Regions from separate parts of the Roseateles sp. P5_E8 genome, predicted to be linked through region 2. Evidence: predicted binding sites of a transcription regulator. Region 2 holds the regulator's gene; the other holds the start of a gene.
The links. The regulator sigma-54, encoded in region 2, starts transcription at its own class of promoters, with help from an activator protein. The targets are predictions, from matches to a motif close to TGGCANGNAANCTGCTTT.
Positions count from the first base shown of each region.

Region 1: the regulator sigma-54 is predicted to act here: its motif matches at 1,843-1,860, upstream of ACXRVZ_RS03405 (PEP-CTERM sorting domain-containing protein).

Region 1 is NZ_JBGCUM010000004.1:12,418-17,040, forward strand. It holds gene ACXRVZ_RS03395 (CHAT domain-containing protein) at 1-526, opposite strand, end outside; gene ACXRVZ_RS03400 (MFS transporter) at 542-1,699, opposite strand; gene ACXRVZ_RS03405 (PEP-CTERM sorting domain-containing protein) at 1,899-2,705, shown strand; gene ACXRVZ_RS03410 (hypothetical protein) at 2,823-3,518, opposite strand; gene ACXRVZ_RS03415 (DNA recombination protein RmuC) at 3,487-4,623, opposite strand, start outside.
Region 2 is NZ_JBGCUM010000079.1:4,879-9,501, reverse strand. It holds gene ACXRVZ_RS25620 (thiol:disulfide interchange protein DsbA/DsbL) at 1-624, shown strand, start outside; gene lptA (lipopolysaccharide transport periplasmic protein LptA) at 670-1,275, shown strand; gene lptB (LPS export ABC transporter ATP-binding protein) at 1,275-2,075, shown strand; gene ACXRVZ_RS25605 (RNA polymerase factor sigma-54) at 2,236-3,729, shown strand; gene ACXRVZ_RS25600 (hypothetical protein) at 3,738-4,268, shown strand; gene ACXRVZ_RS25595 (alpha/beta hydrolase) at 4,285-4,623, opposite strand, start outside.

The DNA of each region.
Region 1 (4,623 bases), on a different contig from region 2:
GCGCTGCGGCGGGGTCGCTGTCGCCCATGGATTCCAGCGCCTGTTTGCTGAGGCTCTGGGCGCGTGACCAGGCGCGGTCGAGCATGGCGCGGTCCTTGGCCTGGGACAGCGCATAGACCTGGCGCAGCGCCGCGCTCGCGCGCAGCGGCAGGCTCAGCGTCGTATCGCTGGCATAGGCATCGGCAGTCGTCAGGGCCTTGCCCGAACTGCCCCAGACGAACTCGGCGCTCAGGTACTGGCGCACCCACAGCTCGCCGCCCGGCTGGCCGCGGCTGAGCTGGGCCAGTTCGGCCAGCAGCTCCACCCAGCGCCCGCGCTGCTCCAGGGACTGCGCCGCCCTGACCTGCTGCTGCAGCAAGTCCAGCCGCGCCGCCGGCTCGACGGGCAACGCTTCAGCCAGCAGCGCCTGCGCCTCGGCAGCCGGCATCAACGCGGTGGGCGAATCGCCCGCGTCCTCCTCGTCGACCTGGGCCAGAGCGGTCGTTGCCGCGAGCAGTCCGGCCATCAGCCACATCAGCTTGCGCATGGGCGCCTCCAGTCCCTATAGCTTGCGGGCCGGCAACTGCGCCAGCAACAGCACCGAGGCCATCAGCCACATCGGCGCGGTCAGTGCCGTGGCGGCGGCCAGCAGGCCGAATCCGGCGGGCATGGCCACCGTGGCGCCGTTCACCGTCAGCATGCGCAGGCCCAGGGCCTGGCCGTGGCGCTCGGGCGGCGTGGCGCGGTGCAGCATCGACAGGATCATGGGTTGCACCGAACCGAGCGCCATGCCCAGCAGCGCCGAGCCGCAGACCAGGCCGGCGGTGCCGGGCAGCCAGGCGTAGGCGACGAAGGTCAGCATCGCCACCACCATGGCACCGCGCAAGGCCTTGGCCTCGTCGATGTCATCGGCAAAGCGCACGATGGCCAGGCGCACCAGCGTGGCCGCCACCGCGAAGCTGCCCAGCACCAGACCGATGCTGGACGCCGACAAGCCGCGCGCATGGCCCACCACGGGCACGACGAAGCTGTGCGCGTCCCAGCCGGCCGACAGCGCCAGGTTGACGAGCAGCAGGCGGCGGTAGGCCGGCAGGCGGAACAGGTCCCAGGCCGCCGGCTCGCGAAAGCTCTTGGTGAAGACCTTGGGCGGGTTGCGCGGCACCTTGCGCGCCAGCACCCAGGCCAGCACGGGCAGCAACGCTGCAAAGCCGAAGGCCGCCGTCATTCCGATGTGGTCGATGAGCAGGCCCGCAATGATGGGCGAGAGGGCGTTGGACATGGCCGGCCCGAGCGCCATCCAGCTGAAGATGCGCTTGAGGTCGCCCGGCTGCTCGGCCATCAGCCCGGCCTCGCGCTGCATGGCCACCGCCGCCACGGCCACGGCGCCACCGCAGAGCAGGCAGCCGGTGGCGATGGCCCAGAGCTGCTGCACGCCCAGCGCCAGCAGCGCGCCCGCGCCTGCCAGCAGCACGCCGACCCCGACCGGGCGGTGAAAACCGTGGCGGTCCGCCAGCCGGCCGGCCCACAGCGACAGCGCGATGGGCGCCACGGCAAAGAGGCTGAGCAGCAGGCCGACCGAGGCCTCGCCATAGCCCTGGTTCAGCACCCACAGGCTGGCCGTGACGCGCGTGGTGGCCATGCAGGCATGCACGCAGATCATGGTGGCGATCAGCCACACGAAGGCGTGGCGCAGGTGGCGCGGTGGGGAGTCGGCGGGCATCAGGAGGGCGCCGCAGGCGGTGCCTGCGAAAGCGTCCCAGTATCCCCGGGGGCCTCATGCAACCTGTCGACCCTTTTTACAGATGAGCAATCAGAAATCACCGCATTCGCCCCAAACGACTGTCAGAGCTGGTGATTTCTCGCCGGCATGAAATTCGCTACTTCCCATGCTATCTGTCCCGAGCCGTCTGGAAACCCTCATGAAAACCAAGAACACCCTCGCCGTCCTGTCGCTGGCCGCCGCTGCGCTGCTGGCCTCCACCGCAGCCCTGGCCCTGCCCACCGCCGTGGCGACCTGGAACTTCAACGGCACGCTGACCGCCAGCGAAGCCGGCGCCCCGGCGCTGACGGCGATCGACCCGCTGGGCACCAATGCCTTTGTGACCGACACGGTGTTCGGCGTCAGCCAGACCGTCTACCAGTTCAACGGCAACCGCACGCCGGTCAACGAGCAGGCCGGCCTGTCGGTCAGCACGACCGGCCTGCTGACCGTGCCCAATGCCTACACGGTCGACATCGTCTTCAAGTTCAACGCCGACAACGGCACCTGGAAGAGCATCCTGAACACGTCCAACCGCAGCAGCGACAACGCCTTCTACGTGGAGCCGGGCAACAAGCTGCAGGTCTACCCCATCGGCGACGGCCCGGACACCTTCACCTTCGGCGACTACCACCGCATCTCGCTGACCAACAACGGTGCCGGCCACGTCACGACCTACTTCGACGGCGCCTTCCAGTTCGACCTGCTGACCACGGTGATGGACTTCAGCACCTACGGCATCGCCAATCCCGACAACCTGCTGACCTTCTTCGCCGACAACGTGCAGGYCGGCGGCCAAGGTGAATTCGCCAGTGGCAGCGTCGCGCTGATCCGCCTGTACGACGGCGAACTGTCCGACGACGACGTGGGCGGCCTGCCCACCGGCCGCCTGCCCGAGCCGGGCACGCTGCTGCTCACCGGCCTGACGCTGGCCGCGCTGGGCGTTTCGCGTCGCCGCAAGCAGTAAGCACCACGGGCGGCATCGCTGCTGTCGTCAGCGATGCCCCGAGTTGAGAGTTGCACAGAGGCCCGTATATGCGGGCCTCTGTGCTTTTCGTCGCTCAATGACAGGCCGTGCCGGTCGCTAGCCAGGTTGCTTCACAGCTTTGGCCAAGATGATCGAGATGCTTTGCACTCGCCCGTTGAACAAGCCAACATAGATTTGGATCCCACTGGGGTCCGCTCGACATTGGACAAAGCTCGCCACCGTCTGTCCGTGAGGGAGCCGGCGTGCGGACGTGGCGCACAGCGTGAACACATGGCTCGCCAGACTCAGATCGAACGGCTTGAACTCCCGCAACCTGGGTTCGCGCTGCGCGGCAGACCCGAAGTTCAACCAGAGGCCGCAGCGCACTTCCGGATTGCGCACCTGGTCGGACCAATCGGGCAGGAAGCCCAACGAATCCTCATACAAGTCATTCAGGCGCTGCCTCTGTTCTGCGCTGCGGCCCTCCAGTTTGACGAGTTCGAGCATCTCGCCGAGCCAAGGCCCGAAATGCCGAATGACGGCTTGCTTGTCGCAGAGATTGATGTCGCGCGCGCTTTGGATGAGGCGCAGCATTGCCAGCTGCCGCCTGGCGCCCTCGGCCAGCCCGGGCTCATCGATGGGTGCCCGCAGGATGCCTTCCCAAAGCTCTGCACTGCCGTCCCCGACAAAAGCCGGCCTCGCGGTCTCGGCTCTTGAAACAGCGGCGGCGCAAAACATTGCGACGCAACAGAAGCACCAGAGAACTCGGTGCCGCATCGCGTCAAGCTGAATCGTCGTCGGCAGCCGCAGCAAGCTGCAACAACTGCGCGGCCGCATCGTCCGGCAGTGCCTCCACACCCTTGAGCTTGCGCGTCATGGCGCGGGTGCGCACCTCGGCGGCGTCCAGCGTCTTGCCGGCCTCATCGAGCTTGTTCTTCACCTTGGTCAGCACGTCGCCGAACTTGCCGAACTCGGTCTTGACGGCACCCAGCACCTCCCAGACCTCGGCCGAGCGCTTCTCCAGCGCCAGCGTGCGAAAGCCCATCTGCAGGCTGGTCAGCGTCGCCAGCAGTGTGGTGGGGCCGCACAGCATGACCTTGTGCTCGCGCTGCAGGCTCTCCATCAGGCCGGGTCGGCGCAGCGCCTCGGCGTACAAGCCTTCGGTGGGCACGAACAGGATGCCGAAGTCGGTGGTATGCGGCGGGCCGATGTACTTCTCGCGGATGGTCTTGGCCTCCAATCGCAGCCGACTCTCGATGGCCTTGCCCGCCGCGTCGGCGGCCGGCGCATCGGCGCGCTCCTGGGCGTCCAGCAGGCGCTCGTAGTCCTCGCGCGGGAACTTGGCGTCGATGGGCAGCCACAGCGGCTGGCCATCGTCGCGCTGGCCCGGCAGCTTGATCGCAAACTCGACCCGCGCGCTGGAGCCCGGCAGCACCGCCACGTTGGCCGCGTACTGCTCGGCCGTGAAGACCTGGTCCAGCAGGCCGGCCAGCTGCACCTCGCCGAACACGCCGCGCGTCTTGACGTTGGTCAGCACGCGGTTCAGCGAGCCCACGTCGCGTGCCAGGTTCTGCATCTCGCCCAGGCCCTTGTGCACCTGCTCCAGCCGCTCGGCCACCTGCTTGAAGCTCTCGCCCAGGCGTTGCTCCAGCGTGGCGTGCAGCTTCTCGTCGACCGTCGCGCGCATCTGCTCCAGCTTCTTCTCGTTGTCCTGCTGGATGGCGGTGAGGCGCAACTCCACCGTGTGGCGCAACTCGGCCATGCGCTGTTCGTTGAGCAGCGACATGGCCTGCAATTGCTCGCGCATGCCGTCGGCCAGGCGCTGCATCGATTCGGCCTGTGCCCGCGCGCTGCGCAGCGCTGCGGCATCCTGCGCCTCGCGGGCGGCGAGCGCCTGTTGCGACAGCGACTGATTGCT
Region 2 (4,623 bases):
GCCGCCACCAGCCTGGCGCCGGCTGCCTGGGCCCAGGGCGCGCCCGTCGAGGGCCGGCACTACGCCCGCCTGGCGCAGCGCCTGCCGGGCGCGCCGGGCAAGATCGAGGTCATCGAGTTCTTCTTTTACAAGTGCCCGCACTGCTTCGCCTTCGACCCGCTGCTGGAGGCCTGGGTGCACCAGCTGCCGGCGGATGTGAGCTTTCGCCGTGTGCCGGTGGGCCAGCAGGCCATGCTCAAGCTGCATGCGCGCACGTATTACGCGCTGGAGGCCATGGGCGCGCTGACGTCGGCGGTGCACGCTGGCATCTTCAATGCCTTCCACCGCCAGGGCGTGGATGCCAATGACGAGGCGGCCATCACCGCCCTGGTCGGCAAGCTGGGCGTGGACGCCGCCAAGTTCAAGGCGGCCTTCGCCTCCTTCGGCGTGCAGTCCAGGCTGGCGCAAGGGCAGAAGCTGGCCGAGCTGAGCGGCGCCGACCAGGTGCCCGCCCTCGTCATCGGCGGGCGTTTCCGCACCGGCCCCGGCATGGGCGCCAACGCCAACCAAAGCGAAACCGCCCTGGGCCAGCAGGCCCTAGCCGTCGCGGATTTCCTGATCAAGTTGTCACGAGAGAAAGGCTGAGGGCGGTATCGCGCCCATAGAATGGCCTGCAACTTCCGTGCCGCCATGTCTTCGCGACTCCTTCTCCTCCTCGCTGCGCTGACCGCCACTGCCGCCCTCGCAGAGAAGGGCGACCGCCTGAAGCCGATGGTCTTTACGCAGGACAAGCGGGGCATCGTAGACGGCGTCAACCAGCGCACAGAGCTGGAAGGCAACGTCATCATCACCCAAGGAAGCCTGATGCTGCGCGCCGAGAAGGTGGACGTGCGCGAAACTCGCGATGGCTACGTTCAGGCCTATGCGAGCGGCACCGCCGGCAAGCCGGTCAGCTTTCGCCAGGCGCGCGACGTCCCTGGCGAAGCCATCGAGGGTGTGGCCGATCAGCTCGAATACGACACCCGCACCGAGAACGTGCGCTTCATCGGCAACGCCAATGTGCGCAGCATGCGCGGCGCGGCGATTGCCAACGAGGTGACGGGCGCCGTCATCGTCTACAACAGCCGCACCGAGGTCTTCACGCTGGAAGGCGGCAGCGCCTCGCCCAACTCGAACGGCCGCACGCGCATCGTCATGATGCCGCGCCCGCAGCCGGCCGAGGACGCCGCCTCGGCGCCGCCGGCAGCCTTGCCACTGAAGCCGTCGACGACGCTGCAGCCAGGCAAGCCTTCGTGATGGGCGACGCGTCCGTCACGCTTGAATCCCCGGCCGCCGGCGTCCAGCCAACGGCCTGCGGCAGCCGCCTCGAAGCCGAGGGTCTGGCCAAGACCTATGGCGTGCGCAAGGTCGTCAAGAACGTCCATGTGCGAGTCGACTGCGGCGAGGTGGTCGGCCTGCTCGGCCCCAATGGCGCCGGCAAGACGACCAGCTTCTACATGATCGTCGGCCTCGTCCGCTCGGACGCCGGCATCATCCGCATCGACGGCGCCGAGGTGCAGCGCCTGCCCATCCACTCACGCGCCCGCCTGGGCCTGAGCTATCTGCCGCAGGAAGCGTCCATCTTCCGCAAGCTCACCGTCGCGCAGAACATCCGCGCCGTGCTGGAGCTGCAGCAGGACGCCAAGGGCCGGTCCCTGGGCAAGGCGCGCATCGACGAGCTGCTCAACGGCCTGCTGCACGACCTCTCCATCGACGGCCTGCGCGACAGCCCGGCGCCGGCCCTGTCGGGCGGCGAGCGCCGCCGCGTCGAGATCGCCCGCGCCCTGGCCACGCAACCGCGCTTCATCCTGCTGGACGAGCCCTTTGCCGGCGTCGACCCCATCGCCGTGCTGGAGATCCAGCGCATCATCGGTTTCCTGAAGAGCCGCGGCATCGGCGTGCTGATCACGGACCACAACGTCCGCGAGACGCTGGGCATCTGCGACCGCGCCTACATCATCAGCGAGGGCGCCGTGCTCGCCGAAGGCACGCCCGACGAGATCGTGGCCAACGCCGACGTGCGCAAGGTCTATCTCGGCGAAAACTTCCGCATGTAGAGATGGACAACCCCTCGCCCATCCTCGCGTCGCTGAACGCGAGCGCGTCTGGTCGGTCCCCCGAGGGGACGGCGATGCTTGCCGCATTGAGCGGCAAGCACATCGCCAGCGCGGGCCGGCTTGGGAGCGGCCCGGCGCTCGGCCCGCAAGGAACTCTGGGATGAAGCAGACCCTCCAGGTCCGCCTCAGTCAGCATCTCGCGCTGACGCCCCAGCTGCAGCAATCCATCCGGCTGCTGCAGCTGTCGACGCTGGAGCTGAACCAGGAAGTCGAGCAGATGCTGGCCACCAACCCGCTGCTGGACACCGAGGAGGAGTTCACCGTCAGCGCCCCCGAGCTGGCCTCGAACGCGCCGGCCGAGAGCGGCACCGAGGCTTCGGCCGGCGAGTCGGAAAGCGGCGACGCCCCCGAGCTGACCGCCGAGGAATTCGGCGGTACCGAGCGCGAGGACTGGGAGAACGGCACCGAGCGCGACGACTTCGACGGCATCCGCGAGCTGCCCAGCAACAGCTCCGGCGCCAGCGGCGACGACGACGGCGAGCGCGAGAGCCAGGAGTTCGCCGAAGCCACGCTGGCCGAGCATCTCACCCAGCAACTCGCCGGCCACCACCTCTCCCCCGAGGACCGCGCCGCGCTGCAGATCCTCATCGAGTCGCTCAACGAGGATGGTTATCTCGAAGACACGCTCGACGAGATCGCCGCCTCCCTGGCCGAGGACGAAGAGACGCGCGAGGAACTGCTGGACCACCTGCGCATCGCCCTGCGCCTGCTGCAAAGCCTGGACCCGGCCGGCATTGCCGCGCGCGACCTGTCCGAATGCCTGGTGCTGCAATTGCGCGCCTGCCCCAAGTGCCCCGCCCAGGTCGTCGCCATCCTGATCTGCAAGGGTCATTTGGAGCTGCTGGCCCGCCGCGACATGCGCCGCCTGATGGCCGAAACCGGCGCGGACGAACACATCCTGCGCGAGGCGCAGGGGCTCATCACCCGGCTCGAACCCAAGCCCGGCCGCCGCTTTGCGCGTGGCGCCGCTGCAGCCATCGTCCCCGACGTCATCGTGCGCAAGGTGGGCCGCGAATTCCGCGTCATGCTCAACCCCGAGGTGGCGCCCAAGCTGCGCATCAACGAGCTCTACGCCAACGCGCTGCGCGCCACGCGCGGCGGCATCAGCAACTCGCCGCTGGGCGGGCAGCTACAGGAGGCGCGCTGGTTCATCAAGAACATCCAGCAGCGCTTCGACACCATCCTGCGCGTCAGCCAGGCCATCGTCGAGCGCCAGCGCGGCTTCTTCACGCACGGCGAGCTGGCCATGAAGCCGCTGGTGCTGCGCGAGATCGCCGACGAACTGGGCCTGCACGAATCCACCATCTCGCGCGTGACGACGGCCAAGTACATGGCCACCAGCTGGGGCACCTTCGAGCTGAAGTATTTCTTCGGCTCGGGGCTGTCGACGGAAGCCGGCGGCGAGGCGTCCAGCACGGCGGTGCGCGCGCTCATCAAGCAGTTCGTCGCGGCCGAGGACATCAAGAAGCCGCTGTCCGACAGCGCGCTCGCGGCGATGCTGGAAGAGCAAGGCATCCAGTGCGCGCGGCGCACGGTGGCCAAATACCGCGAAGGAATGAAGATCGCGCCGGCGAATTTGAGGAAGGCGCTGTAGGCACTCTCATGCGATTCAGCCAAACCCTCGCCTTGCTGGTGTTCTGCATGCTGAGCAGTCAGACGAACGCTCACCAGGACAGGATTCTCTCGCTGGCTTCTGACGGCAGCATTCCGGAACTTCCGTCGCAGTACACGTTGACGCGCTTGAAGATGGAGTTCGCGGACAAAGAGTCCGGCAGGCCGACGAAAGTGACCTTCATCTCCGGCGGGAAGCAGACCGTCATTGAACGCTGTGTGCTCCAAACCCTGCCCGCAGACTCATGGAAGACGGTCTCGCTATCGGGCTCTTGGTATCACGAGCGGAGCACGCTGCCCCACTACGTCTCGATTCGGTTCAAGACGCCGGCTCAGTCACCGAGGCTGCCAGCGCCCGTTGGCATTTCATTTCTGTTCAGCCTGGAAGATGCGCGGCTTCTCCAGATTGAAGCCACCACCGCGACGTCGAACGAAAACGAGGTGCAGTCGCGAGCCATCGACCTCAAAGGCGGCTGCCCCCTCCCTGGTGCTGCACGTGGCAGCATCTCCAAGCTGAATTGACACCCGTAGCCCGGCCTCAATCCTTGGATGGCCCCGTCTCCGGCGCCAGCGGCTCGAACACGAAGCGCATGCCGCGCGCATAGCTTTCCGGCTTCGTGCCGCCGTGGCGCTCGCCGTCGATGATGCGGTTCTGGAACACCAGGCCGGGATGCTTCAACTCGGGCAGCAGGGCCTGATAGCGCTTGATGCCGGCCAGGTAGGCGGGCCACTCCCACTCGGCGCCGGTCACATAGAGACGTGCCTTGATGGGCTTGCCCGTTGCGGCATAGGCCTTGGCGAGGCCAATGAGCCAGTCGTTGTCGACGTTCACCGCCGGGCTGGCCGCGACATAGCCCTCGAACAGCGTCGGCCGCGT